One region of the Mesorhizobium sp. M0244 genome, then DNA from elsewhere that is predicted to be linked to it. Evidence: predicted binding sites of a transcription regulator. Region 1 holds the regulator's gene; the other holds the start of a gene.

Region 1 (4,841 bases):
GGTCACGGAAAAATTTGGCGCGCTGGCGCCGATCTACGGCACCATCGTCACGGCGGCCATCGCCATCCTGATCGCGGTGCCGATCGGCATCGGCATTGCGGTCTTTCTCACCGAACTCTGCCCGCGTCCGCTGAGGCGCCCCATCGGCATAGCGGTCGAGCTCTTGGCCGGCATTCCCTCGATCATCTATGGCATCTGGGGCCTGTTCGTGTTCGCGCCGTTCCTGCAGACGACGATACAGCCCTTCGTCATCAACCTCTTCCATGGTGTGCCGGGACTATCCAGCCTTTTCGCCGGCCCTCCCTACGGCATCGGCCTTCTGACCTCCGCGCTGATCCTTGCCATCATGGTGCTGCCCTTCATCACCTCGATCACCAAGGACGTCTTCGATACGGTGCCGGCGGTGTTGAAGGAATCGGCCTATGGCATCGGCTGCACGACATGGGAAGTGACCCGGCGCGTGGTCATTCCCTATACCCGCATCGGCATCATGGGCGGCGTCATGCTTGGCCTCGGCCGCGCGCTCGGCGAAACCATGGCGGTGACCTTCGTTATCGGCAACGCCCACCGCATCAGCGCCTCCCTGTTCGCTCCGGGCACGACCATCTCGGCGACCATCGCCAACGAATTCACCGAGGCCGACGGCGACCTCTACACCTCTTCGCTGGTTTCGCTCGGCCTGATCCTGTTTGTCATCACCTTCCTGATCCTTGCCGCCGCCCGCTATATGCTGATGCGGATCGACGCCCGTACGGGAGCCTGACCGATGTCGACATCCTCATCGCTCCACAGCCGCCGCAAAGCCAGGAATTCGGTGATGATGACGCTTTGCGTCGTCGCCGCCGGCATCGGGCTTGCCTGGCTGGCGCTCATTCTCGGCGCGTTGGTCTATAAGGGCACAGCCGGGCTTTCGCTCGCGGTCTTCACCGAGATGACGCCACCACCGGGCGAAGCTGGCGGCCTGCTCAACGCCATCGCCGGCAGCCTGGTCATGACGGTCATCGCCGTTATCGTTGGCACGCCAATCGGCGTTCTGGCCGGCACCTACATGGCCGAGTATGGACGCTTTTCGCGCATCACCACCGTCGTCCGCTTCATCAACGACATCCTGTTGTCGGCGCCGTCGATCATCATCGGCTTGTTCGTCTATGAATTGATGGTGCGGCCAATGGGGCATTTCTCGGCGATTGCCGGCGCCGTTGCGCTTGCCATCCTGGTCATTCCGGTGGTCGTGCGCACTACTGAAGACATGCTCAACCTGGTGCCGAACGCGTTGCGTGAAGCCGGCGCCGCGATCGGCGCGCCGCGCTGGGTGGTGATCCGTTCGGTCGCCTACCGCGCCGCATTGTCCGGCATCGTCACCGGCATATTGCTGTCGATAGCACGCATTTCCGGCGAGACGGCGCCGCTGCTCTTCACCGCGCTCAACAACCAGTTCTGGAGCAGCAATATCAACGCGCCGATGGCCAGCCTGCCGGTGACCATCTTCCAGTTCGCTCTCAGCCCTTACGAGGAATGGCAGCAGCTGGCGTGGACCGGCGCACTCATAATCACCCTGACGGTTCTGGGCTTGAGCATCCTCGCCCGCAGCCTTACCGGACGCAGAGAGGACAGATGACACAGATGTTGTCCCCGGACATGACGATGACCGAAACGGTCGCCGAGAAGACGAAGATCGAGGTCAAGAACCTCAACTTCTACTACGGCCAGAGCAAGGCGCTGAAGGACATCAGCCTGTCGCTGCCCGAGCGCAGTGTCACGGCCTTCATCGGGCCTTCGGGCTGCGGGAAGTCGACGCTGCTGCGCGTCTTCAACCGCATCTACGAGCTCTACCCGAAACAGACAGCCGAGGGCCAGGTCCTGCTCGACGGCAAGAACATTCTCGACCGGTCGCAGGATCTCAACCTGCTCAGGACCAAGATCGGCATGGTGTTCCAGAAGCCGACGCCGTTCCCCATGTCGATCTACGAGAACATCGCCTTCGGCGTCAGGCTCTACGAGAATCTCGGCAAGTCCGAGATGGACGGCCGCGTCGAACAGGCGTTGAAGCGTGCCGCGCTTTGGGGCGAGGTCAGGGACAAGCTCAACGCCAGCGGCTTGAGCCTCTCCGGCGGCCAGCAGCAGCGGCTCTGCATTGCCCGCACCGTGGCAGTGAAGCCGGAAGTCATTCTGCTCGACGAACCGGCCTCGGCCCTCGACCCGCTGTCGACCGCCAAGATCGAGGAACTGATCGACGAATTGCAAGCCGACTACACGATCGTCATCGTCACTCACAACATGCAGCAGGCGGCGCGCGTGTCGCGCCAGACTGCCTTCATGTATCTGGGTGAGCTGGTCGAGTTCGACCGGACCGAGAAGATCTTCACGTCGCCCCGCGAGAAGCGCACGCAGGACTACATCACCGGCCGCTTCGGCTGAGCGGTGCCGATCACGCAGACGAGGACAATATCATGGCCGAACATACAGTCGCGTCTTTCGACGAGGATCTCGAGCAGATCAGCAAGCTGATCCGCGACATGGCCGATCTCGCCGGTTCGATGGTCGGCGGGGCGACCAAGGCCCTGTTGAATTCCGACAATGCGCTGGCGCAGCGCGTTGTTTCGGACGACGCCATCATGGATGCGCGTCAACGCGAACTGGACGACCGCGCCATCACCCTGATCGCCAAGCGCCAGCCGATGGCCCACGATCTGCGCCATGTCGTCGGGGCGATCCGCATGGCCGGCGACCTCGAACGCATCGGCGACCTTGCCAAGAATATCGCCAAGCGTGTGAGTGCGGTCGGCCTCAGCGTCACGCCGCGCGACCTATCGCATTCCATCGATGCGATGGCGCAGCTGGTGCTCATCCAGGTGCAGGGCGTCATCGAGGAGTATGCTGCCGGCGATGCGGCCGCGCTGGCCAAGCTACGCGCCGCCGACGAGCGCATCGACGTCAAATACACGTCCGTGTTCCGCGAGCTGTTGACGTACATGATGGAAGACCCGCGCAACATCACCGCTTGCACGCATCTGCTGTTCTGCGCCAAGAATCTGGAGCGGATCGGCGACCATGTCACCAACATCGCCGAAAATGCGTATTATGTGCTGACCGGCGAGCAATTGCCTGTCAATCGTCCGAAGCAGGACGAAACGACAATGTCCGCACCGGTGACATGATGGGGGTGCCCAGCCGATGATCGCACCACGCATAATGGTGGTGGAGGACGAGGAGCCGTTGGGTGTGCTGCTCCGCTACAATCTCGAATCCGAAGGCTACCAGGTCGAGGTGGTGACACGCGGCGACGAAGCCGAGATCCGTTTGCAGGAGAATGTGCCCGATCTTCTGGTGCTCGACTGGATGATACCAGCGGTTTCCGGCATCGAGCTCTGCCGACGGTTGCGGGTGCGCCCCGAAACCGAGCGGCTGCCGATCATCATGCTGACCGCGCGCGGCGAGGAGAGCGACCGGGTGCGCGGTCTTTCGACCGGCGCCGACGACTATCTGGTCAAACCGTTTTCGACACCGGAATTCATGGCCAGGGTCAAGGCGCTGCTGCGCCGCGCCAAGCCGGAAGTGCTGTCCAGCGTGCTGAAGGTCGGCGACATCGTGCTCGATCGCGAATCGCACAGGGTCTATCGCAAGAAGAGCGAAATCCGGCTCGGGCCGACCGAATTCCGGCTGCTCGAATTCATGATGCGGCATCCCGGCCGCGTCTTCTCGCGCAGCCAGTTGCTCGATAATGTCTGGGGCGAGACGATCTACATCGACGAACGCACCGTCGACGTGCATGTCGGGCGGCTGCGCAAAGCCGTCAATAACGGCCGCATGCCGGATGTCATCCGCACCATCCGCGGTGCCGGCTATGCGATCAGGGAAGATTGACCTGCCTGGTCAGGCTACGTTCTTTCTGATGCCGGGCCTCATTTGCGCGCCCGGCGCGAAAATCTCCTGGTCGACGAAGCTTAACGCCCGCATCGCGCAGCCTTCGCGGATCAGCGGCAATTCGTTCGGCTCGGTGTCGAAGGAGATCGAGCTCGAATGCTGGCCACCGGCGGTCTGGGCGATGGCCTTGCGCAAGGCCGGCTCGATCAGATCGAAGGCGGCGGCACTGACGCCGACCATCGCGACCGGTGCTGGATCGATCAGCGCGAACAACGAGCCGAGACCGAAACCCAGCGCTTCGCCGGCCCTGCGGTAGGCCTCGCGTTCCGGCCCATCCTTCTCGCGGGCCCGGGCCGCCAACGCGCGCATGTCGGCGTCGCTGACGTCGGCGACCGGTTTGCTGTCTTCGCTCATCCCCGTAGCGTTGCGCCAGATGGCGTAATTGCCTGCATAGGCCTCGATGCAGCCGCGCCGCCCGCAACGGCAGAGCGCGCCGCCTGGACGATGGATCATGTGGCCAAACTCGCCGCCCGAGGAATGCGTGCCGGTGAACAGCTCGCCCTTCAGCACCAGCCCCATGCCGATGCCGTGCGAAAGCAGGATGGCGATGAAGTCGTCGCGATAGCGATCCGGATCGCGCCAGCGCAAAGCCACCGCCATCATATTGCAATCGTTCTCCACCGTGGCCGGGATGCCGAATTCGTCTTCCAGCATGTCGGCAAAGGCGATGTCCGTCTGCGGCGTGATCGGCGACCACAGCATGGCGCGTGCAGGGGAGTCGGTAATTCCCTGAATCGCCAGGGCGATGCGGGCGACACTGCGGACGTCAAGGTCTGGATCTTCCAGCCGGCGCCGGACGATGGCCATGCATTCGCGGATCAGCTCGTCGCGCGGCATGGTCAGCGTGTCCAGCCGGCGCTGTTCCTCGACGACCACCTGTCCCGCATAGTCGATGATGGCGGCCGACAGGAAATTCA
Region 2 (4,841 bases), on a different contig from region 1:
CGCGCCTATGCGGTCGCCAATTTTGCCCGCGACATGCTGTCGGTATCAGACAATCTGCGCCGTGCGCTGGATGCCATCCCGGAGGAGGCCAAGGCATCGGGCGATGCCGGCTTCAAGGCGCTGATCGACGGCGTCGAGATCACCGAGCGCGCCATGCTGTCGGCGCTGGAGCGGCACGGTGTGAAGAAGCTCGAGCCCGAGGGGGAGAAATTCGACCCGAATTTCCACCAGGCGATGTTCGAGGTGCCCAATCCCGACGTGCCCGCCAACACGGTCGTCCAGGTCGTGCAGCCCGGCTATTCGATCGGCGAGCGCGTGCTGCGGCCGGCCATGGTCGGCGTCGCCAAGGGCGGCCCCAAGCATGTGGCAAGCGAAGCGCCGGAGCCGGGGCCGGTCAACGAGCAGGCTGAGAAGGATGCGTGAATGATGAATGGTCAATAGTGAATGGTTAGTAGTTGGTAGAAAGTAGTTTGTAGAAGCCAGACGGGCTTCGTTTCTATCATTCACTATTCATCATTCACTATTCATCATTCACTATTCACTATTCACTATTCACTATTCACGCAGCGAAGCGCTGCGCTTCCCCGCCATAATAGTTGACGTAGCGGGCGCCGATCTCCTTGACCGGCATCACCACGAACACGTCGACCGTCGAGAATTCACGATCGATGACGCAGCCGTCGCCGATGCGCGCGCCGACGCGCAGATAGCCCTTGACCAGCGGCGGCATGGCGGCGATCGCCGCCTTGGCATTGACGGCCTCGATCGGCATCAGATCCATGGAACAATAGCGCCCGGCGACGGCACGCACGTCCCAGGATGAATTCGTCCGGCAGTGATGGGCAAGATAGGTCAGCGCCTCGGCATGTGCCGCCGGCACGGTGCCGTGGAACGACGCGCAGCCTGTCATCACGCCGATGCCGTAATGGTTGATATAGGCCCAGATGCCTTGCCACAGCGCCTCGATGGTGCGCTTCGAACGGTATTCCGGCAGAACACAGGAGCGGCCAAGCTCAAGGAAGCGCTGGCCGGGATGCCGGGCGATCAACTTGGTCAGCTCGAATTCGCCCTCGGAATAGAAGCCGCCGGCTGCTGCGGCAATCTCCTGCCGCAGCAGGCGGTAGGTGCCGACGATGCGGCGATGCTCGGGGCCGGAAAGCGAAGTATCGAAGACCAGCAGATGATCGCAGAGGGGATCGAAGCGGTCGGCATCGCGGCGGTCCTGCATCTGGAACAGGTCCTTCCTGGCACCAAGCTCGTCGTAGAACACCCGGTAGCGCACTTCCTGCGCGGCAGCGATCTCGGCCTCGTTGCGGGCGAGCCGCACTTCGAGATTGCCGATGCGGCCGAGCGATGCGCCTTTTATGACGGCATCGGCGTTCCGGCCGACAAGCAAAGGCCCGCTGGCGTTCGGCCGAGCATCACATTCCGGCATGACTGTATGCACGAGTGATTCTCCTTCGAGCCATCCCTCTTGGCACGGGGATACGGTGTAGGTGCAACAGGATTGTGACAGTACCGTGATACGGCTCTGCGGGCAATACTTCGTCGGCTGGGTATCGCATGACCCCGGAAACCGAAATTGGTTTCCGGAAAGGATCATGCGAAAAAGTCAAAGTGTTAGAGCGTCCTTTGCGCGTCCAAGAGACGCGGGCGCTCTAATGCCAACCGGCTATCGGGTGATCGAAAGCGGCTCAGGCAGCCACTTGCCCTTCGACCGCGTGAACCAGGGCATCGGGGTCGAGCGGCTTGGTGACGAAGCCGCTGGCACCGTGAGCGAGCACGGCGTGGCGGGTCTTTTCCTGGCTGTCGGCCGACAGCACCATGATCGGCACCGGCGGCACCGCGGTCTCCTCCTCATAGCGGCGGATGGCGGCGATGGCGTCCAGACCGTCCATCACCGGCATATGCAGGTCCATCAGCACCACATCGAAGCGGTGCTTGTGGCCGGTGCTGATGACCGCCTCGACCGCGGCCTTGCCGTTGCCGACCACTTTTACGCGATGCCCGGCCTTCAGCAGCGTGGCGCGGGCCAGCATGGCGTTGATGTCGTTGTCCTCGGCGATCAGCACCGACAGGCCCTGCTGGCGGCCACCAATGGCGTGCACAGCTTGCGCGCCGCGCTTTTGCGGCTGCGGCTCGGCGATGACCGGCGCATGGCTGGTCAAAAGCACGCGCAGCAGTGTCTCGCCGCGCACCGGCCTTGCCAGGAAGGTGGCGTAACCGTTGGCGCGGAACTCGCCAAGCATGCCGCGGTCGGTCGGCGCGATCAGCGTCACCGCCTCGCAATCGGCAAAGCCGCCCTGGCGCAGGCGCCTGAGCAGCCTGCCGTCACTTTCCTCCATGGCAGCATCGACCAGAAGCACGTCGCAGCCCTCGGCGAAAGGGGTGGCCTGGGCGGCGGTGGTGGCCAGATCGACCGTGCCGCCATTGGCGCGAATGGTGCGGGCGATGGCTTCGGCCTCGACGAGATTCTTCGACACGATCACCGCATGCCGGCCCGACAGCGCGTTCTGGCGGATCTGCGGCGCCTCGACTGCGGAAATAGCGGGAATCTCGAAGACGAATTCGGACCCCTGGCCAAGCCGGCTCGACACCGAGATAGTGCCGCCCATGGCGGTCACCAGGCGCTTGGAAATGGCAAGACCGAGGCCGGCGCCGCCATGCGCACGGGTCGAGGTGCCGTCGGCCTGTTCGAAGTCCTCGAAGATGCGCTCCATGTCCTCCTCACGCAGACCGGGGCCGGTGTCAGCGATGGTGAAGCGGATGCGATCGGTGGTTTCGGTGCGGACGCGGGCGATGCTTACCAGAACGCCGCCGCTGTCGGTGAACTTGACGGCGTTGCCGATGAGGTTGAGCAGCACCTGCCTGACCCTGCCGGGGTCGGCGGTGATCAGCTGCGGCACGTCGGGTTCGACATGGCAGCCGAGGCCGATATCCTTGGCAAAGGCCCGCGCCGCCAAGAGTTCGACGACGTTGTCGGCGATCTCACGCACCGACATCGGCTGCGGTTCCGGATCGAAGCGGCCGGCCTCGATCTTGGAGTAATCGAGCAGGTCCTCGATCAGAGCCAGCAGCGCGCTGGCCGAGGTCGAGATGGCGCCGACATAGGTCCGCTGCTCGGGCGAAAGGCTGGTGTCGGCGAGAAGCCGCGCCATGCCCATGATGCCGTTCATCGGCGTGCGGATCTCGTGGCTGACGGTGGCGAGGAAGCGCGATTTGGCTTGGCTGGCATATTCGGCCCGCTCGCGGGCGGTGATCAGCGACGATTCGGCGCGCTTGCGGGCAGTGATGTCGCGGGCGATGGCACGATGCGAAACGGCGCCGCTGTCCTTGTCGCGCACCGACAGCTCGATCCAAGAGAACCAGCGTGGACCGTCCGGCGTGCGAATGGCGACGTCGGTGGAACTCAGGCATTCATGGTCGGAAAAGGCGGCGTCGGGGACGATGCCGACATCGATGCCGAGTTCGGCCAAGGTCTTGCCGGCAAGGTCGCGCTGGTCGGTTTCGACAAGGTCGGCGAAAACCTTGTTGGCGTAGACGATGTGGCCGTCGCGGTCGCGGTGGACGACGAGATCGCCGAGCGCATCGATCAGCCCGCGGAAGCGCTCCTCGCTCTCCTGCATCTCCCACATGCGGTCGGCCAGCGTCTCGATCTCGGCGCGGCTGCGGGCCGCCGTCGCGCCGAGCAAGGCCACCGCGCGGCGCTCGGCGCGCCTGTTGCGCAGATGCATGGCGAGCCCGGCCATGGCTGTCGCCAAAAGGCCGATGGTGATGAAGATCGGCGCTCCGGTCAGATGCGACAGGCCTGCCAGCACGACGATGGCGACGAGCGTCAGGAACGGCAGGCCTTCGCGGTTGGCATCCGGCAATTCCGGCGCCAGCGGTGGAGCGGCGACAAGCTGCCGCCCCTCGGGAGCCGTCCCGTCGGCCCGTTCGGCTGGTTCCGCCTCTCTGATGCCGGGTTCCGCAATCATACGGAACTCCTGCCAGATAGAGCTTATGGAAGGTTGTGGCGGATCGTTCGAATTTTAGCGGTCGCGCTCTTTTTGTCCCTTGTTGCCCTTGGGCTCACATGTCCACCACCACTCGGCCGCGGATCCTGCCCTCGACGATGTCATGCGCCGCGCCGATGATGCCGTCGAAGCCGATGCTCGTCGACAGGCTGGCAAGCTTTGCGTGATCGAGATCGGTGCCGATGCGGCGCCAGGCCTCGATGCGGACCGCCTTGGGCGCCATCACGGAATCGATGCCGAGCAGGGAGACACCGCGCAGGATAAACGGAGCGACGCTTGCTGGCAGGTCCATGCCGCCGGCGAGGCCGCAAGCGGCGACGGCGCCGCCATAGGAGGTCATCGACAGAACGTTGGCCAGCGTGTGGCTGCCGACAGCATCGACGCCGCCGGCCCAGCGTTCCTTGGCGAGCGGCTTTGCCGGCTGGGTAAGCTCGTCGCGTGAGATCACTTCGGCCGCGCCAAGGTCTATCAGGTAAGGGCGTTCGGCACTGCGGCCGGTCGAAGCGATGACGTGATAGCCGAGGCTGGACAGGATCGAGACCGCAACCGAGCCGACGCCGCCGGCAGCACCCGTCACCACCACCGGGCCGCGGTCGGGCACGATGCCGTGCCGCTCCAGCGCGATGACGCAAAGCATGGCGGTGTAGCCGGCGGTGCCGACCGCCATCGCATCATGCGGGCTCATGCCGTCCGGCAGCGGCACCAGCCAGTCGCCGTTGACGCGGGCGCGTCCGGCATAGGCGCCGAAATGCGTCTCGCCGACGCCCCAGCCGTTCAATATGACGCGATCGCCCTTGCGCCAGTCGGGATTGGAAGACGAGGTGA

The links. The regulator PhoB, encoded in region 1, activates phosphate uptake and scavenging genes when phosphate is short. The targets are predictions, from matches to a motif close to TGTCATNNANCTGTCAT.
Region 2: the regulator PhoB is predicted to act here: its motif matches at 1,499-1,515, upstream of olsB (l-ornithine N(alpha)-acyltransferase).

What each region holds. Positions count from the first base shown of each region.
Region 1 is NZ_JAMYSE010000002.1:129,283-134,123, forward strand. Features, by position in the region: gene pstC (phosphate ABC transporter permease subunit PstC) at 1-763, shown strand, start outside; gene pstA (phosphate ABC transporter permease PstA) at 767-1,618, shown strand; gene pstB (phosphate ABC transporter ATP-binding protein PstB) at 1,615-2,418, shown strand; gene phoU (phosphate signaling complex protein PhoU) at 2,451-3,158, shown strand; gene phoB (phosphate regulon transcriptional regulator PhoB) at 3,175-3,864, shown strand; gene NKJ08_RS02960 (ROK family protein) at 3,874-4,841, opposite strand, start outside.
Region 2 is NZ_JAMYSE010000004.1:211,536-216,376, forward strand. Features, by position in the region: gene grpE (nucleotide exchange factor GrpE) at 1-423, shown strand, start outside; gene olsB (l-ornithine N(alpha)-acyltransferase) at 560-1,435, opposite strand; gene NKJ08_RS05840 (PAS domain-containing hybrid sensor histidine kinase/response regulator) at 1,695-3,977, opposite strand; gene acuI (acrylyl-CoA reductase (NADPH)) at 4,072-4,841, opposite strand, start outside.